Regions from separate parts of the Cellvibrio sp. genome, predicted to be linked through region 2. Evidence: predicted binding sites of a transcription regulator. Region 2 holds the regulator's gene; each other region holds the start of a gene.
The links. The regulator sigma-54, encoded in region 2, starts transcription at its own class of promoters, with help from an activator protein. The targets are predictions, from matches to a motif close to TGGCACANNNNTTGCNNT.
Positions count from the first base shown of each region.

Region 1 (10,177 bases), on a different contig from region 2:
GGTGACCTACCAGTGGCTTGGTATCGATACCGGAAAGTTCTTCTTCACCTACAGAGAAAGCAACAACCGGAATATCTTCTGCAGTGACTTTTTGGTTGCCGAGTTCACGGTAGAAAGGTACGTTCGCATCACCGTTGATGGTAGACACTACGGCAGTCTTTTTGCCCGCTGAACCAAAACGCTTGATATCAGACACAATGTTTTGCCAATCGGAATGACCAAATGGGGTGTAGTTGATCATGATGTCTTCTTGCGCAACACCTTTGGATTTCAAATAGGCTTCCAAAATTTTGTTGGTGGTACGTGGATAAACATAGTCAGTACCAGCCAATACCCAGCGCTTCACTTTCATTTCTTTCATCAGGTAATCAACAGCAGGGATTGCTTGTTGGTTTGGTGCAGCACCTGTGTAGAACACGTTGCGTGAAGATTCTTCACCTTCGTATTGCACGGGATAAAAAAGCACGCCGTTTAATTCTTCAATTACTGGCAATACTGATTTGCGCGAAACAGAGGTCCAGCAACCGAAGATTGCTGCGACTTTATCCTTGGTTAACAATTCACGGGTTTTTTCGGCAAACAATGGCCAGTTTGACGCTGGGTCAACCACAACGGCTTCCAATTTTTTACCGAGCAAACCACCTTTTTTGTTTTGCTCTTCGATCAACATCAGCATGGTGTCTTTCAGGGTGGTTTCTGAAATTGCCATAGTGCCAGACAGTGAGTGGAGTACACCCACTTTAATGGTGTCAGCGGCAGCAGCGCTAAACGATGCGATGGTCAGGCCGCAGGCGATACCGAGTGCCCCGACATGTTTTGCTATCTTCTTCAGCTTCATGGGTCTTTCTCCTAGATGGTTTTAATGACTCAGTGGTTTTAACTTTGGTGCTATGTTGTTTGTATAAACACCATTTTCCGGTAACGCTGTTAACGCTAATCGTGGGTGACAGATTTTTCTTCCTTAATCATTTTTTATGTGCTTCAGGCATAAAAAATGTTGTCACTCTATTTTTAAAAGTGTCGCAATTAATCCGGGTTCTGCTGCTGTGCTTCATAGAGCATGTGCAGTGTAATTTTCCGCACTTCGGCTTTACTCGCTTCGATATGCGTTTTTAAATAACTTTTTACATCCTCTGCGCGCCGTTCAATAATTGTGCGCAGGATTTTGGCGTGCTCATCGTAGGTCGCTTCAATGCGGTTGCGCTGGGTGAAATCGATCCGGCGAATAATGCGCAAGCGCTCAGTAATATCGTGATGGATGCGTGCCATTTCAGTGTTGCCGGTGGCTTCAATCAATTGTTCGTGAAAGCGTTCATCCAATGCACAGACGGTTGGGCCATCTTCCAAACGGTCTTCCGGTTTTACTAGCCAGATTCGTTTTAAATCTTCCAGCGGTGGCGCTGGTTCCATTTCGCATAATTTTTTAACTGCTGCCAGTTCCAGTACGATGCGTACATCGTAAAGCTGTTCAAATTGTTTAAAGTCAAAAGGTTTGACCTGCCAGCCGCTGCGAAAGGAAACATCGACAAAACCTTCGCGTTGCAGGCGCGCTAGCGCTTCACGTACCGGGGTACGGCTTGCTGCCACACGCTCGGCGATTTCATTTTCGCTAAACCGGTCGCCGGGCAATAAGCGAAATGAAAAAATATCGTCTTTAATTGTTTGATAAATACGCTCCGTTAAATTGGTGCGCGGTTCATCGGCTTTTTTTTTGGTTTTGTCGTGTTTGACTAATTTCATACTCGCTACCTTTTTTTCCCCCTCCTAACCTCCCCCTTAAAAATAGGGAGGGACTGATCAGTGCCTCCTTCAGTTCCTCCCCCTGACAAGGGGGAGGTTGGGAGGGGTTGAATTAATAAAAGGCCCGGGTTAATCCTCCTCAAGCACCAGCAACAAATCGCCTGCATTTACTTGTTTGCCTGGCTCGCAATGAATCGAACCAATTTTTGCAGCGCGATCGGCATATACCGAAAATTCCATTTTCATCGCTTCCACAATTAACAGTGGTTGATCTACTTCTACTAATTGGCCTGGCTCAACCAACAGTTTCCAAATGTTGCCGCTGATATCGGCGGTAACGGCATGGCCGTCAACGTCAATCGGGCCAGTCGATACTTTTGCTTGTAATGCTGCATCAACTTGCTTTTCTTCATCGGCTTGCCAGAGCGCAACTTCTTTGGTGAAAGCGGCTTGTTGTTTGGTTTTAAATTCAGCAATGCTCGCGGCATTGTCGTGCAGGAATTGTTCGTGTTCAGCGAGGCTAAAATAATCTTCTTCAATACGCAGGCTTAAACGGCCTTCGCGGAATGCTTCGCGCTGTGCCGTTAATTCTTCTTCAGTTACTTCGTAATAGCGCACGCGGTCAAAGAATTTTAATAACCAGGGTTCGCCATCTTTGAAGATCGGGTTTTTGAGGAATTTATTCCAGATCGGCAGTGTCCGCCCTACAAGCTGGTAACCGCCGGGAGAATCCATACCGTAAATACACATATATACGCCGCCGATTCCTACCGTGCCTTCGGCGGTGTAAGTGCGCGCCGGATTATATTTGGAAGTGAGCAAACGATGACGCGGGTCAACCGGTACTGCGCAAGGTGCACCGAGATACACATCGCCCAAACCCAACACCATGTAGCTGGTTTCAAACAGAATTTGTTTTACTTGCTCAACGGAATCCAGGCCATTAATACGACGCATAAATTCAGTGTTGCTCGGCAACCAGGGCGCTGTATCGCGCACGGATTGGCGATAGCGTGAAACTGCATCCAGTGTGGCCGAATCTTCAAAGGCCATCGGCATATACACAATGCGGCTCGGTACTTTGGTGTCGCGGGCATCGCCGAGTGTTTCTTCAATTACCAATAATTGATTGATTAATTGCTGTTGATGAATGACGCGGCTGTCGTAATTAATTTGCAGGGAGCGCACACCGGGCGACAATTCAATCACGCCTTCAATCGGTGATGCTTTTAATGCTTCCATCAACGCGTACACGCGCAGGCGTAAACTCAATTCAAGAATATTGTCGCCATATTCGAGCAGGATATATTTGTCGCCTGCCTGGCGATAACTGACCAACGGGCGGCTACCCTGCGGTGGCAATGCGGCAACGATACAATCGGAAATGGTGTTTTCCGGTTTAACAATGGGCGCGAGTAGTACTTCCGGTTGTACACTCAGGTTTTCAATTGCACGATCAATGGATAATTCCAGAGCCAGAGCTGCATCAAAACTTAACCGTTTGAAGCGAATTTTATCGCCGGGTTTTACCTGGCCAACCTTCCATAATTCCGCTTTTACAATCGTAACCGGGCAAACAAATCCACCGAGGCTGGGGCCGTCTTTGGTGAGGATGACTGGCATATCGCCGGTGAAGTTAATGGAGCCAACCGCATATTCGGTATCGTGAATATTGGATGGGTGCAGACCGGCTTCACCGCCGTCACTGCGTGTCCATGTAGGCTTTGGTCCATTCAGGCGAATGCCCAAACGGTTGGAGTTGTAGTGCACTTCCCATGCGGTTGAAAAAAACATGTCAATCGCATCTTCAGTGAAAAAATCTGGCGCGCCGTGTGGACCGTAAAGCACACCGATCTCCCATTCACTTGGATAGCTCGGGATTAATTCAACAGGTGCTGCTGCAGCGTCGTAAACCGGTGCCGGAGTAGTGCAGGCGGCAATTGCCGGATTGCTGATCGGCAGCATATCGGTGGCGCGCAAGGTGCGACCAGCGTGGCCACCAAATTGGCCGAGTGCAAAAGTAGAGCGGCTACCTAAATACACTGGTACATCAAAACCATTGCGCACCGCGAGGTAACCGCGACAACCTTGGTCAGCTTTACCGATCTCCAGAATTTGTCCGGCTTTAATGGCAACCGGTTGCCAGAAAGGAATTAATTCACCATCAATTTTTGCGGGTGATGTTGCACCCGTCAGCGCGATGGTTGCATCGCGATGGAATTTTAATTTTGGCCCGATGATGGTGTATTCCAGCGCGGCGGCACTTTCATGGTTGCCGACAATACGGTTGGCTAAACGGAATGCGTAATCATCCATTGGACCTGAGGGCGGAACACCAATGCTCCACAAACCGACACGGCCGGGATAATCCTGAACGCTGGTGTAAGTGCCTGGCTGTAATACTTCTACAACGGGCGCTTGATATTCAAAGCTGGCTAATTTATTGGTGGCAACATCACCGCTGCCAAAAAAATCGGTTGCGATAATTTGACGTAAGTAATCCAGATTGGTGGCGATACCTGCTGCGCGGGTTTCGTTCAGCGCGGTTTTCATTTTGCTAATGGCATCAGCGCGATCTTTACCGTACACAATAATTTTGGCGATCATCGGATCGTAATAGGGCGATACTTCTGTTCCAGTAGAAACCCAGGTGTCAATACGCGCTGATTCGGAAAAATGTACATCGGTTAATACGCCGGGCGATGGTTGGAAATCGCGCACTGGATCTTCGGCATACAAACGCACTTCAATAGCGGCGCCTTTCGGATTGATTTCGATATCCAGTTTTGGCGGAGTACCGGCTGCGGTGAGGATCATCCACTCAACCAAATCGACACCGGTACAGGCTTCAGTGATGGGGTGCTCTACTTGCAAGCGGGTGTTTACTTCCAAAAAGTAAAACGCATCGCGCGCGGCATCGTAAATATATTCAATAGTGCCAGCTGAGCGATAATTAACTGCTTCACCCAAGCTTTTGGATGCGGCCAATAATTTATCGCGCGTGGCAGCAGGCAAATTGGGTGCGGGAGTTTCTTCAACCACTTTTTGGTTGCGGCGTTGCAGTGAGCAATCGCGTTCACCCAGTGCGAGAACATTGCCTTTGCCATCGCCAAAAATTTGTACTTCCACATGACGGGCGTTATCGACAAAACGCTCGAGGAATACACCACTATCGCTAAAAAAGTTTTGCCCTAAACGTTTTACGCTTTCATAGGCGGCAATTAATTCTGCTTCGTTGTTGCAGCGAGTTAATCCGATACCACCGCCACCGGCAGTGCTTTTTAACATCACCGGATAGCCGAGCTGCGCGGCAGATGCGACTGCTTCGTCAATTGAACCCAACAAGCCTGTTCCAGGTGTAAGTGGCACGCCAGCTTTTTCGGCAATTTCACGCGAGGTGTGTTTCAAACCGAATTCGCGAATTTGTGCGGGAGTTGGGCCACAAAATGCGATGCCTTCTGCTTCACATTGCTCACAAAACTTGGCGTTTTCAGAGAGAAAGCCGTAACCGGGAATAATTGCCTGAGCACCCGTTTCCTTTGCGGCAGCGAGAATTAAATCGGATTTCAAATAACTTTCGGCGGCCGTATTACCACCAAGGCAGATAGCTTTATCGCAGGCGGTGACATGCGCGGAGTTGCGGTCGGCATCGGAATATACCGCAACCGATTCGATGCCCATTTTTTTCAGGGTCTTGGCAATGCGTACCGCGATTTCCCCGCGGTTGGCGATAAGTACGGTCTTCAACATGATTCTTCTCCGACTGTAATTTTTAAATTACTTTTGTAGTGATTTAATGTAGGTGCGCCATCCACCCAAATGCGTAATGTCCGTTGCGCCATTCACGGCCGCGCCTTCACAAATAAAACCTTTTACTTCGCGACCATCGTACAAACTCAATGTACCTATACCCAGCGGCGCAGGAATTAATGCAACAAAACTGCCGAACTGCTGTACGGGTACATCCCACAATTCCACAATAATTTCTGCACCTTCCGCTGCGCGAATCAAACCGGGTTTGGGCGGTGTGGTATTGGGTAGTGCGAACAAACGGTAATTGCTTGCGGTGTAAGTGCTCTCAACAAAAATTGCCTTGCGTTCTTGCAGCTGCACATTGAGTGGCATGCCGGTTAAATGTGCGCCGACGACAGCGAGGCGAACATAACCTTGCGGTGCTGTATTTTTTAGCGCGAGTGTCGGTGTTGGTTTAGCAGTAGCACCCAGCGATAAATTAACGCTGCTGTGCCATTTTTTTCCGAAGGCGGCGAGTGCGGCGTCTTGCCATGCTGGCGCAATTAGCGTGATACCAAATGGCAAACCATCCGCGCGCATGGTGGCAGGCAGTGCGAGGGCAGAGCAGTCGGCGAGATTCACAAAATTGGTGTAAGTACCGAGTTGGCTATTCACCACAACAGGATCGGCGTTGACTTCGGTAATCGTAGGATGACGCGGTGATGTGGGCACCAATAGCGCGTCAACATTTTTCATTAATAGTTGTATTTCGCGCGCGAGATCAGCGCGGCGATACTCAGCGCGGTAGGCATCAGTCGCGGAAAAATTAACCGCGTTTTCAACAATTCCACGCACAACATCATTCATATCGGCGGCGTGCTCTTGCATAAATTCGGCAATGGCTGCGTGGCGCTCGGCAACCCAGGGGCCGCCATACAATAATTGTGCGAGGGTAAACATCGGCGTGAAATCGATGGTGACTAACTCAGCACCAAAAGCAGAAATATTTTCTAATGTTTCCAACCAAGCGGCTTCAGCTTGCGTATCGCCAAACCAATTGGGTGATGCGGGGATACCAAAGCGCGGCTTACTGGAAAAATAGGTTGCAGCAGCAGGCGCAACGCGTGAGTAGCCATCGGTAGGATCAAATCCTTCCATCACACTGGCCACGGTTTCTGCATCGTCCACGATGAGCGCAAAAACAGAAACACAATCGAGGCTGCGGCAGGCAGGTACAACACCGGTGGTGCTAAAACGGCCTTTGGTAGGTTTTAATCCGACGATATTGTTGAAGCCTGCGGGTACGCGACCGGAGCCTGCGGTGTCTGTGCCCAAACTGAATGGCACAAGTCCATGCGCGACAGTTGTTGCGGAACCTGAACTTGAACCACCTGAAACATAATCGGGTTTAAAAGAATTGGGTACAGCGCCGTAGGGAGAGCGAGTGCCAACCAAACCTGTGGCAAATTGGTCAAGATTGGTTTTGCCGAGCACAATCGCACCGGCTCGTTTAAGGCGCGCTACTGCAGTGGCATCAACCTCGGGAATGTATGTGAATGCAGGGCAGGCGGCGGTAGTGGGAATGCCTGCGACATCGATATTGTCTTTTACCGCGAAGGGTACGCCGTAGAGCGGCAGGTCGCCGGGGTTGCCCAGGTTTTCCAATGCACCGAGCTGAGCATCTAATTCGGTAGCTGAAACGATATAAATCCAGGCTGTGTCATCTGCTTTGAGTTGCGCGCGCAGATCTTGCAGCGCAGCGCGCGCTACCAAGCCTTCGCTGCGGTAAGCGTTCAGCCACTCATTAATCGTCCAGCCTGTTGTTTGCATCATTATCGTTCCCGCAGTCAAATCTTAAATACAATCTTGGATACAAGTTTGTATTCAGCAGAAACTGTGCCAAGTGAAATTGGCTCGTTGAATGCCCTCGTGCTACAAGCACAAAAACCTTGTTATTCAATGAGTTAAATGACGTATAAAAACGGAAACGGGGATGATTATGGTTGGGTTTTGCAGGGATTTTTATGCGCTGAAGTTGTGCGTGCGAATTTTAGATGGGAGCTAAATTGGTGCGAGTGGTTCTTATCTGCATATCTCAATTTTTATAAATATTGAGATATGGGTACGAGTAATCTATAGTTCATCTCAATATTGTTGGTTTTTGAGATTAGTTGAGATGATTAAGCGGCCACCAGCGGAATTAGACATTCCTAGTCTTTGGAAAAAGGCATGGGAGGGCTTGGATGATAAAAATGAAATGTTGAAAATCTTATCGTATGCAGTGCCAGTTGATGAAAAGGGGCGGTATTTACCTTTTGATGAGTTTAGGCATCGCGTACCTCAAGCTTTGGGTGTGAATTTAGCCTGGGCGTATGTCAAGGAGTCCAGGCGATCATCGCGTCACTCTTTGGATGTAACGGGCAGCTCTTTGGAAAAAAGCAGCTATTTTTCTACCTCAATATTGCAGAAAACTAAAACGTTAGTTGATCAGTCTACTACCACTGCAGCGTTGGAATGGGCAAACAGAAAAGTAGGCGAAGAGCAGAACATTTCTTACATGCTGGAAGATTTATTTGAAGATGAGGCAATCAGTAGTAGTCAGCTAGAAGGTGCAGCCACAACTACCTTAATTGCAAAGGAGATGATCAAGCGTAAACGTGAGCCACGCAGTATTGACGAGAGAATGATTGTTGGCAATTTTAAAATGATGCAGTTTGTATGGGATAAGCGATCATTACCATTAACTACTGATCTAATAAGAGATTTACATTCTATTGGGGTAACGGGTATCGATGATGAAAAGTACGCTCCCGGTGCTTTTCGTGTGACTGATAATGTGGTTGTTGAAGATCGAGATGGAAACATAGTGCATCAACCACCTCCGTTAACAGGGCTTGAGGACCGTTTGCAATCACTGTGTGACTGGATGAATACCGATCATGATGAAATAGAAAGCCAGAGCTATATTCATCCACTTGTAAAGGCGATATGCATTCACTTTGTAATAGGTTATGAGCACCCATTCAATGATGGAAATGGCAGGGTTGCCAGGGCGTTGTTTTACTGGTTTATGTTCAAGAAGGATTACGGTGCATTCCGTTATATATCGATCAGTAATCTTTTGAAAGATGCTGCGACACAATATGGAAAATCGTATTTGTATACCGAAACCGACGAAATGGATATGACATACTTTATCGATTATCAATGCTCGGTGATTATGCGTGCTGTTGCTGCGTTTAAAGCACACTGCCAAAAATCGGTTGAGAATATTGCATCATTTAATGCGTGGTTATTTAACGCAGGCATTTATGGAAAACTGAGTGAAAAGCAAAAAGTGGTTTTTCAAGTCGCCAAAAGTAGTCCGAATACAATTTTTACCGCAAGGTATATCGAAGAAAAACTGAATTGTTCTTACAACACCGCCGCCACCGTATTAAATGGTTTAGTTGAACTAAATCTCTTTGATAAACAAAAAGACGGCAAAGAGTGGATTTATTCATTGCGTGATAAACAAGATATCCAGAAAAACTGGATCTCTTAAACACTGTTAGGGATGTATGTATGGCCATGAATTGGAAACAACTACTCTGCGCTGACCGCTTGGGTAATCGCACAGCAAAACATGAGGAGGGGCGGTCGCCGTTTCACTCGGATCACGACAAGATTATTTTCTCGGGCGCTTTTCGTCGCCTTGCGCGCAAAACGCAAGTACATCCGCTGGCCACAAATGACCATATTCATAACCGTATGACACACAGTTTGGAAGTGGCTTGTGTGGGGCGTACGCTCGGCATCCGTGTGGGCCAGGCGTTAAAAGATAAAGGTGATTTGCCTGCGCATATTTGGCCAACCGATATTGGCGATATCGTACAAGCCACTTGCCTTGCCCACGATATTGGCAACCCGCCGTTTGGTCATACCGGTGAAGATGCTATCCGCAACTGGTTCCAAAAAGAAGGTGCAGAATTTTTAAGGGATTTATCGCCCTCTGAGCAAGATGATATCCGAGTGTTTGAAGGTAATGCGCAGGGTTTACGCGTGTTGACTACCTCTGAGTATCACCAATTTCATGATGGCATGCGTTTGACTTATGCAACGCTAGCGTCATCAATTAAATATCCCTGGACTTCATCACCCACCGTTTTAGGACAGCGCCCAAAAGATGCCAAGTACGGCATTTTTCAAACGGAATTGGCACATGTGCATGAGATCGCACAAAAAACCGGTTTGATTGAAATGGGACCCGATTGGTATTGCCGCCATCCGTTGGTGTATTTGATGGAAGCGGCGGACGATTTTTGTTACGGCATTATTGATTTGGAAGACGGTTTGGAAATGGGCATTCTCAATTGGAATGAAATTTATGAATTGTTGCACCCTGTAATTTCTGATTCTGCACAGTTACCGGAATTGGAGCGCTTGCTGAAAAAGGTTAACGACGGACGCAAGCCAGCGCTGGTGCGCGGTAAAGTCATCGATGCATTTATCAATGCCGGTACAGCCGCGTTTATCAAGCACCAGGATGCTTTTTTGCGCGGAGAAGTGCAGGGCGATTTGATTTCGCTTTGTGATCCCAAAGTAAAAAATGCAGTGCAAGCCGCAAAGGATTTAGCCAAGCGAAAAATATTTAATCATTCGCGTCGGGTCGAATTGGAAATTGGTGCTTATACAGTGATAGGGACTTTGTTGAATACGATTTGCT
Region 1 is NZ_JBRFPI010000098.1:873-11,049, reverse strand. It holds gene urtA (urea ABC transporter substrate-binding protein) at 1-838, opposite strand, end outside; gene ACWA6V_RS08315 (GntR family transcriptional regulator) at 1,027-1,740, opposite strand; gene uca (urea carboxylase) at 1,870-5,490, opposite strand; gene atzF (allophanate hydrolase) at 5,518-7,305, opposite strand; gene ACWA6V_RS08300 (Fic family protein) at 7,649-9,016, shown strand; gene ACWA6V_RS08295 (deoxyguanosinetriphosphate triphosphohydrolase) at 9,037-10,177, shown strand, end outside.
Region 1: a site for sigma-54 is predicted at 7,357-7,374, ahead of atzF (allophanate hydrolase). Genes of this name have one in related genera too.

Region 2 (2,461 bases):
GGTCGTGGTGGTGCGTTAAACGTTCTACTTTGCTGGTTACATACTCTCTCATGGAATCGGTAACTTCTACATGGCGACCGCTGATATTTATTTGCATAGATACTTCCTCTCGCTAGAAACAAAACGGTTGCGGCTGGCACAACCTCGCATTACATCCATGAATTTTTTTGATCCGAACTTTATTGGTACTACAACTAATACAATTAAATAGCTAAATAGTTTTGCGTTCATTCGACGGTGGAATATTGAGTGATTCACGGTATTTGGCGATGGTGCGGCGCGCCACTTGAATCCCCTGCTCGGCTAGCAGATCGGTAATCTTGCTATCGCTGAGCGGTTTTTTCGGGTTCTCGGCGCTCACCAATTTTTTGATGATTGCGCGAATCGCAGTTGATGAACATTCGCCGCCGCTGTCGGTGCTGACATGGCTGGAGAAAAAATATTTCAGTTCAAAAATACCCTGCGGGGTATGCATGTATTTTTGTGTGGTCACACGTGAAATTGTAGATTCGTGCATCTCCACAATTTCGGCGATATCGTGTAGCACCAGGGGTTTCATCGCCTCGGGGCCGTAATCCAAAAAGCCGCGCTGTTTTTCCACAATACAACTCGCCACTTTCAGCAGGGTTTCATTGCGGCTCTGCAAACTTTTCAAGAACCAGCGCGCTTCCTGCAAATTATCTTTAAGGAAGGTGTTGTCGGTGCTGGAGTCGGCGCGTTTCACCATGGAGGCGTAGTCGGAATTGATGCGCAGGCGCGGCGCAATATCCGGATTGAGTTCCACTATCCAGCGGCCATCACGCTTTTCAACGAATACATCAGGTACGACATATTCGGTATCGCCGTTGGCGATCATATCCCCCGGGCGGGGATTCAAACTTTGGATTAATGCCACTGCCTGGCTTAATTCAGCTTCTTTCAATTTGGTGCGGCGCATCAGCTGGCGATAATCGCGGCTGCCGAGCACTGGCAAATATTGCTTGGCAATTAATTTTGCCGATTCCAAAAACGGTGTTTTCGGATCAAATTGCTGTAGTTGCACTAACAGGCATTCAGATAGATTTTGACTGCATACACCGCAAGGGTCGAATTGTTGCAAGCGGTGCTGCACTGCTTCAACTTCGTCGAGTTCCAGTTCTTCAAAATCGCCGCGCATACCTTCAAAAATTTCTTCGATGGTGATGGACAGCATGCCGCTCGGTTCCACCGCATCGATAATTGCCATCGCCAGTACGCGGTCGCGATCCGACATGGGCGTCAGGTTTAACTGCCACATCAAATGGTCATAGAGCGAATCAGTTGCGGCGCGGCGACTTTCAAAATCATTGTCTTCGTTGTCGTAGTTGCTGGAGCTGCTGCTGGAGGACGATTGGTAAACATCATCCCAACTGGTATCGACCGGGAGGTCGCTGGGGATGGAATCGCTCCAGTCGCCGCTGTCAGCACTAAAGCCATCACCTTCGCCGTATACATCGCTATCGCCAAAACTTTCACTTTCACCTTCACCGAAGCTTTCACCGCCTTCGGAATAGCTATTGGTTTCGCTGTAGTTGTCGGCTGTGCTGGAGGAGAAATTTTCGCTCGCGGTAAAGTCGGTGCCGTGGTCAGTGCCAGCTTCAGCGGCTATCTCCAATTGGCGGGTGTAATCCGCTTTATCCAGTTCGCTCCCTTCGTAATCATTGGTGCTGCTGGGACTATCGAAGCTTTCTTCCACTTCCAGCATGGGGTTGGATTCAAGCGCTTCCTGTATTTCTTGCTGCAGGTCTAACGTCGATAATTGCAAGAGGCGGATGGCCTGTTGCAATTGCGGAGTCATGGTCAGCTGCTGACCGAGTTTGAGTTGGAGAGATTGCTTCATTATGTGAACGACAAACCCTTATAACGCAGGATGGAAAACATCAGATAGGTGGAGTTTAGTCAGGGTTTGGCGCGCAAGCAATAAGCTTAAGCAAGCTTTATGCCTAATGATCAAATAATGTTACTTGTCAAGTTGTTTGTGTGTTGCCTAAGGTGTTGCTGACGGGCGGTTGGTAACACCGGAGGTGACGGGTTTAGCCATCTTTACAGCCGGAAATGCTCGCCTAAATAGACTTCGCGTACCTTGCTGTTGCTGAGTACGGTTTCGGCATCGCCCTCGGCAATAATGTGCCCTTCGCTAACGATATAGGCGGTCTCACAGATATCGAGCGTTTCCCGCACGTTGTGGTCGGTTATCAGCACGCCGATACCACGGTCTTTAAGATGGCGCACAATTTCTTTGATGTCGTTGACTGAAATAGGGTCAACACCGGCAAAGGGCTCATCGAGAAGGATAAATTTAGGGTCGGTGGCCAGCGCACGGGCGATTTCTACCCGGCGGCGTTCACCGCCTGAAAGTGCCATCCCCAGGCTGTCGCGAATGTGGGTGATATGGAATTCATTAAGCAACGATTCGAGCTTTTCCTGGCGCTGGGTTCGATCC
Region 2 is NZ_JBRFPI010000512.1:6-2,466, forward strand. It holds partial or broken gene ACWA6V_RS20515 (HPF/RaiA family ribosome-associated protein) at 1-97, opposite strand, end outside; gene ACWA6V_RS20520 (RNA polymerase factor sigma-54) at 212-1,858, opposite strand; partial or broken gene lptB (LPS export ABC transporter ATP-binding protein) at 2,062-2,461, opposite strand, start outside.

Region 3 (8,575 bases), on a different contig from region 2:
CGCGCGAAATGCACTTACATCAGAAGCAGTCATAACCAGCCTTAACACAAGAAAAAACGAAAGCGAAAATCAAAAACTCAATTCACCACCAAAAATTAACTGCCGCGATAGGTTGAATAACCATAGGCATTCAGTAACAGCGGTACGTGATAGTGCTCTTGCACATTGACCACCTGAAAACTGATTTGAATTTCCGGATAAAAACTGTTTTTCCCCTGCTGCAGGTACCAATCGCCGATGGCGAAATACAACAGATAGGACCCAGCCTGTAATGTGAAATCATTTTCCCACTGCATGATGCGGCCATCAGCATCGGTTGTGGCGCTGGCAATGGGCAGGTTGGTGTCCAGACGATGCAAAGTGACCCGCACATCGGCGGCGGGCTTGCCGGCGTCCAAATTTAAAATGTGGGTGGTGATAGCTGCTTTTTTCATAGCCTGTTTTCCGTAAATCATTCAATAAGTATCTATTAATTTGGCGAGGCGCAGACGGGTAATTTCACCCTGCTCGCGCGCACCATTTTGCAATTCCACTTCACGCGGGTTATCAATTCTGTCCTGAAGTAACCGCAACATTTCTTCTGCCGATTTTCCGCTGGCGCAAACAATAAAAATAAAACCGTTTTTTGCTTCATATTCCTTATTGAGCTGATACAGCCCCTGAATAACCGCTTCACTCGCCTGCAATACCTGCCCCTGCTCTTGCGTGGCACGCCCAGCATAACGGGAGCGAAGTAAACCGATATCGCCAATGCGCGCATGGCCGGAAAAAGCCTCAAGAATTTCCTTTTCCTCCACACCCGTCCAAAAACAATTGGCAGTAGTCAATAGTTTTTCCAAATTAGCAAAGGGGCGCCGTTCAGCCACATGTTTTGCCCAGGATTGGCAATGGCAACAACCGTAGAGCGCCGCCATAGCGTCTTCTTTTGGTAAGGCGTTAAATTCAGTTAGCGTCATCATTCAATCCTTTTAAAAATCGCACTCTATTCACACAAGATTCCCGTTGTCTTTTGCACTTGCATAATCGTTTTAATGTCGCGCCATGAAGTTGAGTGCCCTGACTGCACTGGCACACGCTGGTAATACAAGCTTTGCAATTGCGCCGCTATGGATACCGCCACTTCCATCGGCATTTTTCCTTTTACTTCAGGCAGACCAATCGGGCTGTAGATTTTTTCGATTGCTTGGGCTGCAAATCCGGCATCCACCAAACGTTTGCGAAAACGCAGCGCTTTGGTCTGCGAACCAATCATGCCTGCGTAGGCCCAGCGCTGATCGGATAACAATGTTTTGCACAGTGCATAATCCAAGGCGTGATCGTGGGTAAAAATAATTACCCAGGCATCATCCGGTAAGTGCGCAATTGCTTCGGTGGGATCGGCATAAAATTCGTAGCGGCAATTCGCTGGCAAACTATTGGTCATTAATTCCGGGCGATTATCGATAACCCGAACCTGGCACGGCAGCCCCGCAAGAATAGTCACCAGCGATTGGCATACATGCCCGGCACCAAAAAGTGCGATCTGCCAACTGCAGGCCGCAAAGGCTTCAAGCATTACCGTCACATTGCCACCACAACATTGCGCCGCTTCTGCCGCGAGTGGAATAGGTTTTAATATCTGGCAGGTTTTATTTTGCGTCAGCAGTTCACGCGCCTGTTGCACCAATAAAAACTCCAGCTGGCCGCCGCCGATGGTGTCATAAGTAGCATCGGTGGTGATCACCATTTTGCTGCCGCCATCGCGCGGTGTTGAACCCTGAGTGTTAATAATGGTGGCGATCACATAACCGTTGCCACGTTGTTGGCAGTGTTGGATTGCCGATGACCAGTTGAGGATTGCCATTAGATTGCACCTCTTGTTACTGACGTTTTTGATTCGCCACCTTGATTAAACGCAACACAGTCTTGCAGTGCCCAATAAATCCGCTCGGGTGTTGCGGGTGTATCCAGACGCGGGCTGAATTGATAATTAGTCGTACTGCTGCAGGCATCGCGCAGCGCCGCCCACACCGAGATCGCCAACATCAACGGCGGTTCACCCACCGCTTTGGATAAATGAATGGTGTTTTCCAAGTTCGGCTCATCAAATAATTCCACATTAAAAATGTCCGGCACGTCAAACGCCGTAGGAATTTTATAATTTGCAGGGCTATTGGAAATAATGCGGCCTTTTTCATCCCACAATAATTCTTCTGTGGTCAGCCAACCCATACCCTGGATAAAACCACCTTCAATCTGGCCTATATCAATCGCCGGATTTAATGATTTACCTACGTCATGCAAAATATCCACACGTTCAACTTTATATTCACCCGTCAAACAATCGAGCGTCACTTCAGACACTGCTGCACCATTGGCGAAATATAAAAACGGCTGACCTTTGGCGGTGGCGCGGTCATAGAAAATTTTGGGTGTGCGATAGTGCCCCGTTGCCGACAGCGCAACGCGATTGAGATAGGCGAGCTTGATAAATGCAGGAAAAGCCAACTCCTGTTCACCGAGCACAACCACATCATTGTTAAATTGGATTTGTTCCGCCGTGATTTGAAAATGCTCACACGCAAACGCCATTAAATCGGCTTTGATTTTGTCGCAGGCATCTTTGGCCGCCATCCCATTTAAATCAGTACCCGATGACGCCGCTGTGGGTGAAGTGTTGGGCACTTTATCCGTACGTGTCGATGACACCATGACGCGATGCACACTTACACCAAACGCACTGGCAACAATTTGCTGGATTTTGGTATAGAGTCCCTGCCCCATTTCCGTACCGCCGTGGTTAATCAGCAAACTGCCGTCGGTATAAATTTGCAATAGCGCACCGGCTTGGTTGAGATGCTTGGCAGTAAAGGAAATACCAAACTTCACCGGTGTTAAGGCAATGCCTTTTTTCAGTGTACGATGAGTGTTATTAAATTCGGTAATGGCGATGCGGCGAGCGCGATAGTCAGAACTTTTTTCCAAGCGCTCAATTAATACCGGCAATACATGTTGCTCGATTTTTTGTCCGTAAGGCGTTTCATCCGCACCCGGTTGGTAGAGGTTGGCTTTGCGTACATCAAGCGGGTCCTTGCCAAGTTTGCGCGCTATATCTTCCAACAGGGTTTCAATTGCCATCATGCCTTTTGGGCCGCCAAATCCGCGAAAGGCGGTGTTGGAAACAGTGTGGGTTTTGCAGCGCAAACCGAGAATGCGCGCGTTATTTAAAAAGTAGGCATTGTCTGCATGGAACATGGCGCGATCAACAATACCTTCCGACAAATCCGGTGAGAACCCGCACTTGCCAGCGAGCAACATATCGACGCCGAGTAATTTCCCCTCGCTATTGAAACCCGCGCGCCAGCGATTTAAAAAGTCGTGGCGTTTACCGGTTTGGATCATGTCATCGCGGCGCGGCATGCGGTAGCGCACCGGGCGGCGATTGCGCAGCGCAAATAATGCAGCGATACATGCAAGCGGCGCCGCCTGGCTCTCTTTGCCACCAAATCCCCCGCCCATGCGGCGAACTTCAGCGACCACCAAATGAAATGGAATCGCCAACACTTCAGCAACTAATTTTTGCAGTTCTGTGGGATGTTGTGACGAACTCACCACATGAATACCACCATCTTCAGTCAAGCGCGCTTCACTAATTTGGCCTTCGAGATAAAAATGCTCTTGCCCGCGCACATATATTTCGCCGCTTAATTGATGTGCAGCAGATTCAATATGCACATCCGGGTCACCGAGCAGTAATTGGTGCTGAGGCAATACAAAACTTTGTGCGGCGAGTGAATCTTCTACCGTTAATTGTGCAGGCAACTCTTCGTAATCAATTTTTGCCAGGAGTGCGGCGCGCTGCGCTGCTGCAAAACTCGTGGCAGCAACTGCAAAAATTGGCTGGCCGATAAATTCCACCAAATCACCTGCGAGCAGTGGATCACCGGAATACACAGGTGCGACATCAATTTTTCCGGGGATATCACTTTGCACAATCACATCGATCACACCGGGCGCAGATTTAACGGCAGACAAATCCAGCGCACGAATACGCGCATGGGGTTTACTGGATTGGCCGGTGGCAACAAATAAAGTGCCTGGTATAAGCGGTAAATCATCCACATATTCCGCCGCACCTTGTACATGTTTGTGTGCGGATTCGTGCGCGATGGAATGACCAACACCACCGGCAGCATTGCTCTTATTAGTTGCGGGCGACAATTCCGAATTAACAACAATTCTACGCATGGTTAAACAGCCTCTCTTCAATCGATTTACCCGAGGCTTCAGCCGCAAATTCGTAACAAGCTTTTTTGAGCAGATTGCAGGCCATGGCCATGCGGTAAGCAGCGCTGGCACGCACATCACTCAGCGGTGAGAATTCGCTGCGCAACAAATCACAGGCTTGCGCAAGAATCTCTTCATCGACATCGCCAGCAACATACCAGCTAGTGTTACTCAAAAATTGTTCGGTAATGCTGGCACGCTTGGGAATCGCCGCCATGCCACCAAAGGCAATTTTAAATTTGTTAGACGTTTGTCCACTCCAACAAAATGCACCCATCACTGCCGAAATATCGTCTTCATAGCGCTTGGTGATTTTGAATAATTTCAGTGGCTGCGAAAGTTGCGCGCGTGCAATGCGAATACGCGGAAGATATTCGCCCTCAACTAAAGTTGTTTTTTTGTAGTCGCGATAAAAATTCGTCAGCAATTCACGGCGGGCATTACCAGCGCTATCAACTATTTCCAGCTCGGCATCCATCACCAATAGATAAGGCGGAGCATCGGCAATCGGCGAGGCGTTACAAATATTTCCGCCGAGAGTCCCGCGATTGCGAATTTGGCGCGACCCCAAACGTGCGAGCAATGCAACAAATTCTGGCGAGTGATCAACCAGCGCTTTTTCCATTGCGCTGTAATTCGCCGCCGCCCCTAAAACAATCTCATCATTATTGATCTGGACTGCACAAAGACTTTCAATGCGGTTAAGGTCAATCAGTTGCGGAAGTGATTTGTATTGCTGGGTAACTTCCAGCATCAAATCGGTTCCACCGGCAACAAGGCGCGCCTGCGGATATTCAACCAGCAAATGCTGTAGTGCCGCTTCGGTATGTGGCTGCCAATAATCGCTGGCGCCATCGGACAAGTTTCTGCTGCAAGTCTTGGCAGGCTCGCCATTCATGCCCGCTAAAGGTGCATGGGGCACCCAATTTTGCACAAAACTGGCCACTTGGGCAGGTTTTTTAAGGACGGACAGGCCGGCATCGATAATCGGGCGATAACCCGTACAGCGACACAAATTGCCCGAGATTGCATCAATCACCGCTGCACGTTGCACCGCAATATCAGCCTCGGCCAAATCCGCGCCGCCCGCCAATTGCAGTCCCGCGAGCGACACAACAAAACCGGGCGTACAAAAACCGCACTGGGAACCGTGGCATTCCACCATCGCCGTCTGCACAGGATGCATTTCTTGCGGCGCTGCAGCCAAACCTTCTACCGTCACAATATGGCAATCCTGCAGGCTGCCGAGTGGGCAGATACAGGCGTTGACCGCGCTGTAAGCCATAGTATTTGCGCTCTGGCGGCCAACCAATACCGTGCAGGCGCCGCAATCACCCGAGGCGCAGCCCTCTTTGGTGCCCATCAAATTTTGCTGGCTACGAAGATACTGCAACAGCGTCAGATCTGCCGCTGCCTCCGCCAACTCAACTGGAACATTGTTCACCACCAACCGCACAGACTTTCCTCCAACAAATTGCCCCATGATGCAAGACGCAAAACCTTTAAATGGTTATAGCCGATTTCAGCTACACCGTTTGTTCTGCCTCTTCTCTGTATCCTCTCGCCATCACACAAAGCAAAAGTCTGGCCAGATAGACAATTTTTTATGAGTTTTTTGCCAAGGCAGGTATTTCACCGGCGCTGGCATGCAATTTGCTCAAACCAGTCTATCTTTTTGTCCAGATAGTCAGGTTTATGAGCGAGTTGGTTTATGTCTGAAAAAAAGGCCATGCGCCTTGAATTGCTTTCCCTCACCAAAGCCTATCCGGGCTGCATCGCGAATGACGCGGTGAGCCTGCAAGTAGCGCCAGGGGAAATTCATGCGCTGCTGGGGGAAAACGGCGCGGGTAAAAGTACGCTGATGAAAATGATCTACGGTGTAGTAAAACCCGATTCCGGGCAAATGACCTGGAATGATCGCGAGGTCAACATCACCGGCCCGGCTCACGCTCGCCAACTCGGCATGGGCATGGTGTTCCAGCACTTCTCGTTATTTGAAACATTAACAGTGACCGAAAATATCGCGCTCTATTTAACGCCTGCAGAATACGGCACGCTCGATTTACTGCGCGCACGCATTCTTGCGGTGGGCGATGAATACGGCCTCGCGATAAATCCTGACCGCCTCGTACACAGCCTGTCGGTCGGTGAACAGCAGCGCGTAGAAATTATTCGCTGCCTGTTGCAAGACATCCAACTTTTAATTCTCGATGAGCCCACCGCCGTACTCACTCCCCCCGAGGTAGCGCAGCTGATCGAGGTATTAAAAAAACTCGCGCACAAAGGGTGCAGCATTTTATTTATCTCGCACAAATTGCACGAAGTGAATGCACTCTGCGATAAGGCCACCATACTGCGCGGCGGCAAGGTGACGGGCACCTGTATTCCCCGCGACACCAGCCCTGGCGAAATGGCGCGCTTGATGCTCGGCGATGAATTGGAATTACAAGACACCATGCCCGCTGGCAACGCCGGTGAATGCCTGCTCGCACTCGATAAGATTGAAGTAAAACCGCGCGATGCCTTTGCTATTCACTTGCAGGATATTGAATTGCAATTACATGCGGGCGAAATTCTCGGCCTCGCTGGGGTTGCCGGTAACGGGCAAGATGAATTGGTGGATTTAATTAATGGCGAGCTGGGCAGCGATAGCGGCAGTTTAATTTTTCACGGAAAAGATATTGGCAATACCAGTGTGCAGGAGCGGCGCAATATGGGGCTAGGTGTTGTCCCCGCTGACCGTATCGGGCGCGGCGCTCTCGGCAATATGAGTCTGACCGAAAATAATTTGTTAACCAGTTATATCAACCAAACCGGAAAATTCGGCTGGCTGAATTGGCCCGCAATAAAAGCGCGCGCTGCCGAGATCATCTCAACTTACAAAGTCAAAGCAACAAGCGCCGAGGCCAGCGCCAAAAGTCTCTCCGGTGGTAACTTGCAAAAATTTATTATCGGCCGCGAGAATTTGCACAATCCAAAGGTGTTAGTCTGTTTTCATCCCACTTGGGGGGTTGATGTAGGCGCGGCCAATTTAATCCATCAGGAGCTGATTAAACTGCGCGACAAAGGCACAGCGATTTTGGTGATCAGCGAAGATCTCGACGAACTCTATTTATTGGCTGATCGGCTCGGCGCATTGTGCGGCGGACGCTTATCACCGCTCGCACCCAAGGCTCAGGTTCCGCTCGCACAACTCGGCCAATGGATGACCGGTAATTTTGGCAATCCCTCTATAGGCACAACAGCAGCGGAGGTTGCCCATGCGAATTGAAAAACGCCTGCAAGATTCGCAACTGATGGTGTATTTATCGCCACTGCTCGCGCTCTTATTAACACTCATCTCCGGCGCATTATTATTTGCATTACTCGGCCGCCCACCGCTCGGTAGCCTGTACACGTTTTTTATCGCGCCGATTAGCGATCTCTACGGGCTTTCTGAACTCGCGGTAAAAGTCACACCGCTATTACTCTGCGCGATTGGTTTAACGCTCTGCTTCAAAGCAAAAATTTGGAACATAGGCGCGGAAGGCCAATTTGTTTTTGGTGCACTAATTGGTGGAGCGGTGACATTACAACTGGCAGAGAGCGAAGGCTTTTGGGTACTGCCGGTGATTATCGCCAGCGGTGCACTCGCCGGTATGGCTTGGGCGGCAATTGCGGCGCTTCTACTGACACGATTCAACGCCAATGAAATTCTCACCACGATTATGCTCAATTATATCGCGGTAAATTTATTGCTCTGGGCAGTGCACGGCCCACTCAAAGATCCAGACGGACTTAATTTTCCCGAGTCGGCGCTGTTTGCGAGCCAGACATTATTGCCGGTGTTATTTGAGGATTATCGCGTAAGCATCGCCATTTTTATTGCTCTGTTTATGTTGGTGGTGATTTGGGTTGTGCTCACGCGCACGCTACTCGGCTTTCAATTGCGCGTAATGGGCGAGAACCACAACGCTGCACGTTTTGCCGGTTTTAAAAGCAAAAGCCTGATCTGGTTATTGCTGTGTTTCAGTGGTGCAATGGCAGGTGTGGCGGCGATTTCTGAAACCAATGGCCCGGTCGGACAACTGATTCCCACGCTCTCACTCGGTTATGGCTACGCGGCGATTATTGTGGTGTTTATGGGGCGCATGCATCCACTTGGAATTTTACTCGCGAGCTGTTTATTAGGGCTGACTTATCTCGGCGGCGAGATGGCGCAAATCGATCAGGGTTTACCAAAATCCATCACCGGATTATTCCAGGGCATGCTGCTGTTTTATTTGCTCGCCTGCGATTTGTTGATCAGCTATCGCGTGGTGCCGAATTC
Region 3 is NZ_JBRFPI010000151.1:1,286-9,860, reverse strand. It holds gene uraH (hydroxyisourate hydrolase) at 96-434, opposite strand; gene uraD (2-oxo-4-hydroxy-4-carboxy-5-ureidoimidazoline decarboxylase) at 456-956, opposite strand; gene xdhC (xanthine dehydrogenase accessory protein XdhC) at 983-1,843, opposite strand; gene xdhB (xanthine dehydrogenase molybdopterin binding subunit) at 1,843-4,227, opposite strand; gene xdhA (xanthine dehydrogenase small subunit) at 4,220-5,722, opposite strand; gene ACWA6V_RS10865 (ABC transporter ATP-binding protein) at 5,978-7,537, shown strand; gene ACWA6V_RS10860 (ABC transporter permease) at 7,527-8,575, shown strand, end outside.
Region 3: a site for sigma-54 is predicted at 5,840-5,857, ahead of xdhA (xanthine dehydrogenase small subunit). Genes of this name have one in related genera too.

Region 4 (9,232 bases), on a different contig from region 2:
GCGTCGCAACGCAGGCCGACATTGGTCAAATGCTGGTTAACAGCACCTACCGCCAGCAGCGCAGGGATTGGCAGCAGGCCTTTTTCAAAGCCGTAATCGCTCAACACCATCAGCACCTTGCCTGACTTAACCGCAGCAGCCACATCAGCACACAGCTTGGTCAGGGCAGCTTTAAGGTTGGTTTCTTCGGCGTTGTAATAGAGCGAGAATTTCGCCACTTCGTAACCGGGGCGATTTAAATTCATCAAACCGCGGAATTTCTCGGGCGAAAGCACCGGCGAGCTGAGAATCACGCGGTCGGCATGCTCGGGCAACTCGTCGTAGACAGGCAATTCACGACCAAGGCAAGTTTCCAGCGACATCACAATCGCTTCGCGCAGCGGGTCGATGGGCGGGTTGGTGACCTGCGCAAACTGCTGACGAAAATAGTCATAGAGTGAACGCTGTTGACGTGACAGCACAGCCATAGGGGTATCGTCACCCATAGAACCAACAGCTTCCTGGCCACCTTCAGCGAGCGGACGCAGCAACTGATCGCGCTCTTCAAAGCTCACCTGGAACATTTTCATGTTGGCCTTGAGGGCGATGCCTTCGATGCCATTTTCTTTGGCATCTGTATTGAGCGTTGATTCGATGCGCAAGGCGCGCTCTTTCAGCCACTTTTTATAGGGCTGGGTCGACTTCAACTGGTTATCGATATCCTGCGTGTTGTGCAATGTGCCGGTAGCGGTATCGATCGACATTATCTGGCCTGGGCCAAGGCGGCCTTTGGCGACTACGTCAGCTGGATCATAGGCGTACACGCCCACTTCCGAGGCCACGGTGATCATATCGTCTTTGGTGATAACCCAGCGCGATGGGCGCAGACCGTTGCGGTCGAGGGTACATACCGCGTAACGACCATCGGTAATTACCAAGCCAGCGGGGCCATCCCAAGGCTCAATATGCATGGAGTTGTATTCATAGAACGCGCGCAGATCCGGATCCATATTTTCCACGTTCTGCCATGCAGGCGGCACCAGCATACGGATCGCGCGATGCAATTCCATACCGCCAAGCGTCAAGATTTCCAGCATGTTATCAAGGCTGGAGGAGTCGGAACCGGTGCGGTTTACCAGCGGCGTCACGGTACCCAGATCAGGCAACAGCGGCGTCACAAATTTAGGGGTACGCGCCACCGCCCAGTTGCGGTTACCCACAATGGTGTTGATCTCGCCGTTGTGTGCGAGCATACGAAATGGCTGAGCCAATGGCCAGCGCGGCGAGGTATTGGTAGAAAAGCGCTGGTGGAATACGCAGATTGCTGTCTCCAGGCGCTCATCAGCCAAATCGGAAAAGAAACGCGGCAAGTCAACCGGCATCATCAACCCTTTGTAGGAGAGAATACCGGTACTCAGGCTGCACACATAGAACGTTTTGTCGTCTTGCAGGCGGATTTCAGCCTTGCGACGCGCCATAAACAACTTGGAGTTCATTTCCTCAATACTGAGGTCGGGGTTATTTACGAACAAATGATTAAACGCCGGCAGAGAACGCATGGCGATTGGGCCAAGGCAGGTCGGATCAACCGGCACCTCACGCCAGCCAGCAACAATCAGGCCTTGAGCGGTCAATTCTTCCGCCATAACTTCACGCGCCTTGTCAGCAACAGCAGCATCCGGGCTGAGCATGATCGCTCCCACACCGTAAACAGAGGTCAGCTCTACGCCGCAAGCTTCTTTTGCAACAGCGCGCAAAAAAACATCCGGCTTTTGGATCAACAAGCCACAACCGTCGCCAGTTTTACCATCTGCATTGATGCCACCGCGGTGGGTCATGCAAGTCAGGGCTTCAATCGCCGTAGTAAGCAGACGATGGCTGGTCTTGCCCTTTAAATGGGCAATCAAACCAAAACCGCAGTTATCTTTGAACTCGTCTATCTGGTAGAGGCCAGTGGTCATAGGCTGATTCTCAACAAAAAACACTATCAAGGGATACGTATGGATCAAGAGCAAAGCTCATGCGAAAGCCGCGCCAAATCACATCCCAGACAAAAAAGCCCCTGGTATCCAGAGGCTAGGCAAATGGGCGCAGGATATTACCCGCTTGGAGGGGCATTAGCAAGACAACTGCGGGAGCATTAAATGTAGGATTGTGAGCCAGACCAGCGCAAAAAACAGCCAGTCGGCAGGTTTATATTGCGCCAGCCACTAGGGCGATTTACGCCAGTGCTCTGGCGTCAGGACTTGCTTGGCACCAAAGGCGTGCTGATCTGCCGCAGTAGCGCTGTCTTTACACTCGCCGCGCACCCACAAGTGATAGCGCGAGATGCTACGGTCCAACTCAAAAAAACCGTCGCGGCAATAACCTGCCTGCTCGATCACATAAGCGGTATTTTCCAGCAGCCGCTCATAGGTACCGCGCCCCACGTCGACGCCACCCTTGGCAAATTCCTGCCCTGGATTGGCGCCACCGCGCGCAACTCGTATATGACTCGGGATTCTCTCCTCTGGCCAGCGCAAGCGATAGGTAAACATCTTGGAAGTATTGGGAAGTATCTCCACCTCAAGGGTCTCGGCCATTTCAGTTTCGACATAGCTGCGCCCCGTGGAACTGCATCCAATAATCATGCTCACCAACAAGGTGAAGATAACAACTTTGCCCATCTATTTGCCCTGTGATCGGTTTAACAATTTACGTGCGTTGGGGGGGGATTAAAGAATTTTTGCCAGGAGCCGACACATTGGTGATAGCCCACGTTTATCATCCACACTATACGCGCATCACGCCGGAGCCTGCCATGGGTTCGCTACACGCACTGCCCCAGCGGATAAACAGTCTGCTGTTGACCTGCATTATCAGCCTGAGTTCATCTGTATTGGGTAACTCGATTGTACCGGATGATATCGCCTACAAACCCCAATCCACCCCGGGGGATAGCGGTGTTGTAGTGGGTACCAGCGAATTACCGACAACCCCTGCGAGCAAGCCCTCAACCCAATACCTCGCCAGAGGCCAGTGCCCCGACCAAAGCCGCAGTCACGACAACCTATCCAAAGCGCTGGCCATCACCCAATTCCTGCGCAGCTCGCCACATACAGCCAATGCGGGCAACCTCTTCGCAGCCGAATCCGGGCTACCTGAACTTATCCGCGCGCAGTTGCGTCAGAAATACCACTCTACAGGCCCGGCAGTAATGCCTTGGGGGTTTGCACAAGCTGATCTGAGCGAAACCCAACTCAAGCAGCAAGCGCAAAAAATTGCGCGCCAGATGCGCACCCAATTTGTGCTGAGCGGGACAATTATCGACATGTCCATGCTGGCGCCAGACACCACCTACAACCCCAGCTTATACCGCCAATTTGCCAACGGGTTCTACGACCTCACCCACATCAAAATGTTTGACCAGCGCACACGGATTATGAGTTTGGAGGTGCAACTACGCGACGGCTTTACTGGTGAGTTACTGCTCAACAAAAGCTACTCGACCAATGGTATATGGAACCAGCGCCAACCAATCGGTTTTAGCTCGCCCGCTTTTGCCAAAACCCACTACGGGAAACGAATCAAGTCATTAGCCAATAAGATCAGCACCGAGCTGGCACAGGTCATTCACTGCCAGCCCTTTATGGCCGCGATTGATAGCGCCCCCGGGCAGACTCAAGTGTTACTGCACGGCGGCGCTAATAATGGCCTGCATGCGGGCGACAACCTTAGCTTGTATCAGGTGATTATGGTGGGCTCCAATAACGAGTATCAGGTTAGCGACACCCGACTGGTAAAACGCGAAACGCGCCTGCATCTGAGCGAGGTATACCCAACACATAGCATTGCAATAGTGGAAGGTGGCAGCTATTTAAACGGCAGCTATCTGGCGGCGAGCGAATAATCCATTACGACTTGGTTATTTCTGTATCAGCACCGTAGTGCTCCTGCAAATAGGCATCGTGCGAGGGCAAACTTTTCACCATATTAAAAATCGCAGAACGCGCTAATTTCAGAGTTTCGTTGATCTGGCCAAAGTCGAGGTTATCGACACGCGGGCTGTATTTTTGCGGACGAATTCCCATGCCCTCAAAGACCGATTGCCAGCTGGTACTGCGAAACAGCTCATCGTTGTCTTCACGCAAAATACCGTGACCTTTAAATAAATCGATGCGCTCGCGCAGCGATTCGGGCAACTCCATGGTTTTGCACCAGCGCCAAAAATCGCTGTCGTCGCGCTCGGTGGCGCAGTAGTGCAGCACGATAAAATCGCGCACTTCTTCAAAGTCAGCCCCCATACGGCGATTGTATTCACGTTGCAAACTCGGTTCACAATCGGCATCGGGGAAAAAGCGCAAAAAGAAATCCATTCCGCGTGCAATTAAATGAATCGCTGTAGATTCAAGCGGTTCAATAAATCCACCCGACAAACCCAACGCCAAGCAATTGCCTTTCCAAAATTCCTTGCGCCTTCCTGTATTAAAACTAATCGCACGCGGATCATTAATACGCGGCGCATCAAGATTTTTCAGCAAGGTAGTTTTGGCCTCGGCATCGCTACAAAATTTACTCGAATACACATAGCCATGGCCGGTGCCGTTGCGCAGCGGAATGCGCCACGCCCAGCCTGCTTTACGCGCGGTCGCTGTGGTGTAGGGCATGCGCGAGCCGGCGACCTGGGTTTTAACGACTATGGCGCGGTCGCAGGGCAAATAATTCGACCAATCTTCAAAACCAACACCGAGAGCTTTTTCAATTAACAAGGCTTTAAAGCCCGAACAATCGATAAAAAAATCGCCGTCGATTTTGCGCCCGCCAGATAACTCCAGCGCCTCGATAAATCCATTTTCTTTACGCAACACATTGACGCAGTTGCCCTCACTGCGGATAACTCCGCGCGCTTCAGCATAGCGGCGCAAATAGGCCGCCACTAATTTTGCATCCAGATGCACCGCATAACCGGCGCCGCCAATCGGCGTGTTCATCGCCTGTGCTGGCGGAAAAAAACGCTCCTGGGCCGCCATCACCGCACAGGGCGAGAAATCCTGCAGGTTGTATTGCTCACCCTCCATGGTCGCCTTGAGCCAGCACTGGTAAAAATCCTGCGAGCCAATACGTTTGCCGAGCGCGCCGTAAGGATGGAAATAGGATTGGTTTTTCACCTTCCAATCGACGAATTTAATACCCAACTTGTAACAGGCCTGGGTCTCGCGGATAAATTCCTCTTCATCGATCCCCAAGCTGGTAATCAGACGCACCACCGGCGGAATAGTGGATTCACCCACCCCGATAGAACCTATCTCTTCCGACTCCACCAATTCGATCTCACACAGCTCGCGCTTGAGATGCGCAGCAAGCATGGAGGCTGCGATCCAACCGGAGGTGCCGCCACCGAGGATGACGATTTTTTTGAGTGGGTTCATGCTTGTATTCATAACCGAAAACGTTCCAATAATTACCCGCGCTTCCCTTACCAGTTCGCTAAGGGCAGCATAGTCTGCTCAAGCGCATCCGGCTCGGTCGTAAAATTCCAGTAGGCACCGCTACAGGATTGGATCGACTTGCGCAGCACATCAATTGCCTTGTGGCGCGGGAAACTCGCGCGCCAAGCCAAGGCTAATTTGCGCTGGCCGCCCACAAGTGGCCGGGCAACCAAGCGATGCGCCGCACACAAACCAGCCTCCGCCGCCGAGCGCGGCAATATACTCAACCCCAATCCCGCAGCCACCATATAGCGCAGGGTTTCAAGGCTACTGCCTTCGGCCGCGTAACGCTTGTGCTGGCTTTCGTCCGGTTCCCGCCAGTCAGGGTTGAGCAGCAACACCTGCTCGCGCAGGCAGTGGCCGTCACCGAGCAGCAGTAGCTCTGCGCGGGAGATGTCGGCCGGTGCGATTTCCGTCTTGCGCGCCAAGGGATGTGCCTGCGGCATCACCACCACAAACGGCTCATCAAACAACTCCTGGGTCACCACATCGGATTCGCTAAACGGCAGCGACACCAGGATGACATCCAGGTCGCCATCACGCAGTTTTTTGCGCAGGTTAGCGGTGTAATCCTCCTGCACAAAGAGCGGCATATTGGGCGCTTGCTTTTGCAAATGGGGAATAAGTTGCGGAAGGAGATAAGGCCCCATGGTAAAAATCGCTCCCAGCGCCAAAGGGCTATTGAGCTGGTCTTTACCGGCATCCGCGAGCGCTTTGATGGTAGCCGTATGAGCCAGTAGCAAGCGCGCCTGGGCGACAATTTTTTCACCCAATACGGTCGGCTGGACCTTGGTCTTAGTGCGCTCAAACAGCTCCACCCCCAGCTCCTCCTCCAGCTTGCGCACCGCGATACTGAGGGTCGGCTGACTCACATGGCAGCGCTCGGCCGTGCGCCCGAAATGCTGCTCTTCCGAAAGTATGACGATGTAGCGCAACTCAGTCAGGGTCATGAAAAACTCAATTCAATTTGATGGCGCCCAGTGTGCCCGTTTGCATCGCCTAAGGTAAAGCTACACGCCCTTCCCAAAAGACTATAGCCAAATTCTATGGCATTCCAATTGCCCGCATCACTGCCTCATTTTCCGCTGCGTTTTCCTTCAGATATTCACACCCTTGCCGCTTGGCGGGCTGGATTGGACAAAAAATCTTCACCAACCCCAAGTTGTCAGTGAGAAGACGCCGGGGTGACCCTTGCCCCAGGGCTGTTCGGCCTGTTGATGCCCGAACTCCAGAAAATCCTGTCACCCACAGAAATGAAAAGTGTCCTCATAAGTGTGCGAAGGGATCGATCCCTGGCACAGAAAAAGGCACCAAAATATGTCGAAATTTTTATCACATGCACCTAAATTGCCACCTAAGACTAAACCTGCATCACAACAAAATCAGTATCTTAGTCAGCGTGGCACAAAAAGTGCTCTTTTGGCGTCTAGCTGTACCCACTCAATCACTCTACTTAACGGACTACCCATCATGTTATCCATTAAATCGCTTATTGCAGGACTAGCACTGAGCACCGGCTTTGTCATGAGCGCATTTGCCGTACCAGTTACTGTCAATCTGGCACCAAATACTGCAGGTTATGTTTGGTCATTCAACTACACTTCATCTGAAGCCGACGTCGCTGTAACCGGCTGGTCAAATAAATCCACCGGTAACAAAGCCATTGCACAAGATGTAATCGGCAGATGGAACAACTCGGGAATAGGTGTTGAAAATGCCAACAACCCCCACCACGCTGTGGATAACGGGAGCGGCGACTACGACGCCCTTCTGTTTTCCTTTACCAAGGTTGTTGATCTTAGCGGTCTGAATATTGGTTGGCATCAAAACGACGCCGATGTATCCCTGCTGGCTTACACAGGTGCAACCCCTTTTGTAGGTAACCTCAATGGCTTAGGCAGCAACTGGGCCAACCTTCTGAACAACGGCTGGAGCGTTGTGGGCAACTACAACCGCAATGGCAACGGCTCCTTTGCGGTTAACACAGCAGATGTGACATCTCAATACTGGTTGGTCGGCGCTTACAACACGGCTTTTGGCACAGGCAATGGATTGACCAAAAAGGATGACTATTTCAAATTAAAAGCCATTACTTTTGAAGCCGTTGAAGTGACTGAATCAGGCTCCCTGATTTTATTGATGTTAGGCTTGGCAGGTGTGTGTTTTGCACGACGTCGCGCTGCATAGTTCTCACAGCTAAGATACTGTTCCAAAAAGGGCGCTATCAGCGCCCTTTTTTATTGCCTATAAATTTGTATCGCTTATGATGGGCCGGCTTAAAAAAGATAAGAAGACATCAGGGACAACAATAACAATCCACTAGCGAGACAATAGTATGCGTAGACAAATCGCCTTATCCCTTGCACTGACCTGCGCCCTTTTCTGTACTGCCTTTAGCGCACAGGCACAGCAATTCAACGTATTGCTCTTTACCAAAACCAACGGTTGGCACCACGAATCCGTCAACGAAGGTGTCACTGCAATACGAGAACTTGCCGTGCGCCACCACTTCAGCGTTGATTGGCATGAAGATGCCAGCATTTTTAATGATGAAAAACTCAAAAAATACCAAGCTGTCATTTTCCTGTTAACCACCGGCGATATTCTCAACGATGAACAGCAAGCGGCGATGGAGCGCTTCATTCGCTCGGGCAAAGGCTTCGTTGGCGTTCACAGCGCATCCGACACCGAATACGATTGGGACTGGTACACCAAAATGGTGGGCCGCACGTTCCACATACACCCAGAAATTCAAACCGCTGAACTTACCGTTACCAATCGCAAATTCCCTGGTGTTGAACGCATGCCCGATCGTTTTTTATGGACGGATGAATGGTATGAATTTGGCGCAGAGCGTATTAAAGGACTGAATTATATTTTGGCCGTGGATGAGCAAACCTTTAATCCAGTAACCGATTGGGGCACCAAAAAAGGTGAAGGTATGGGCAAGTTCCACCCCATCGCCTGGTATCACGATTACGATGGCGGCCGCGCGTTTTACACCGCACTTGGGCACATGCCCGCCACCTACAGCGATGCACTGTTTCTGGAGCATATCTATGGTGGACTTTATTGGGCGGCAACCGGTAAAGGTTTGCGCAAAAAATAATTCCTTACAACAACATCAAACATAACAACAGACATCATGAATAATTCCTTAAAGAACGTCTTAAAGACCTACGCACGATTTATTTATCCCGCCGTTATTTTGGTGATTTCACTGGGTATTTACTTCCCCTATTACGGCACTCCACAAGCGATGTTTTGGGATGAAAACTATCACGTGCCCAACGCACAAAAATATGTTGATGGTGTGATGTATATGGAACCACATCCACCACTTGGCAAATTGCTGATGGCAGCTGGCGAAGTGCTGTTTGGCGGCAACGAGAATGTCAACAAATCCAAACTGTTGGAAACCGACTATCTAACCGGCGACAACGCACCACCCGAAATGACCTACAAAGGTTTCCGCTGGCCATCAACTGTAATGATGGCACTCTCGGTTTTATTTTTTTACGGCATCATCAATTGCATAACGCAACGGGCATGGCTTGCAGCGGCATTCACCAGTCTGGTCATTTTTGATAATGCGCTGGTCATACATGCGCGCGCGGTGCATCTCGACGGGATCCAATTATTTTTTATTCTTGCCGAACTGTATTTTTTTACTCGTATTGTCACCAGTGGAAAACCTATTCGCCTCAAGGATTATGCCCTGCTGGGAACCTTCATCGGTTTGGCCACTAGCGTAAAAGCCACCTCGGCGATTGAATTGTTATTGT
Region 4 is NZ_JBRFPI010000128.1:545-9,776, forward strand. It holds partial or broken gene gltB (glutamate synthase large subunit) at 1-1,940, opposite strand, end outside; gene ACWA6V_RS09880 (hypothetical protein) at 2,190-2,645, opposite strand; gene ACWA6V_RS09885 (flagella assembly protein FlgT middle domain-containing protein) at 2,780-3,868, shown strand; gene ACWA6V_RS09890 (tryptophan halogenase family protein) at 3,873-5,387, opposite strand; gene ACWA6V_RS09895 (hydrogen peroxide-inducible genes activator) at 5,435-6,397, opposite strand; gene xdp1 (exosortase-dependent surface protein XDP1) at 6,918-7,634, shown strand; gene ACWA6V_RS09905 (ThuA domain-containing protein) at 7,783-8,556, shown strand; gene ACWA6V_RS09910 (phospholipid carrier-dependent glycosyltransferase) at 8,593-9,232, shown strand, end outside.
Region 4: a site for sigma-54 is predicted at 6,848-6,865, ahead of xdp1 (exosortase-dependent surface protein XDP1). Genes of this name have one in related genera too.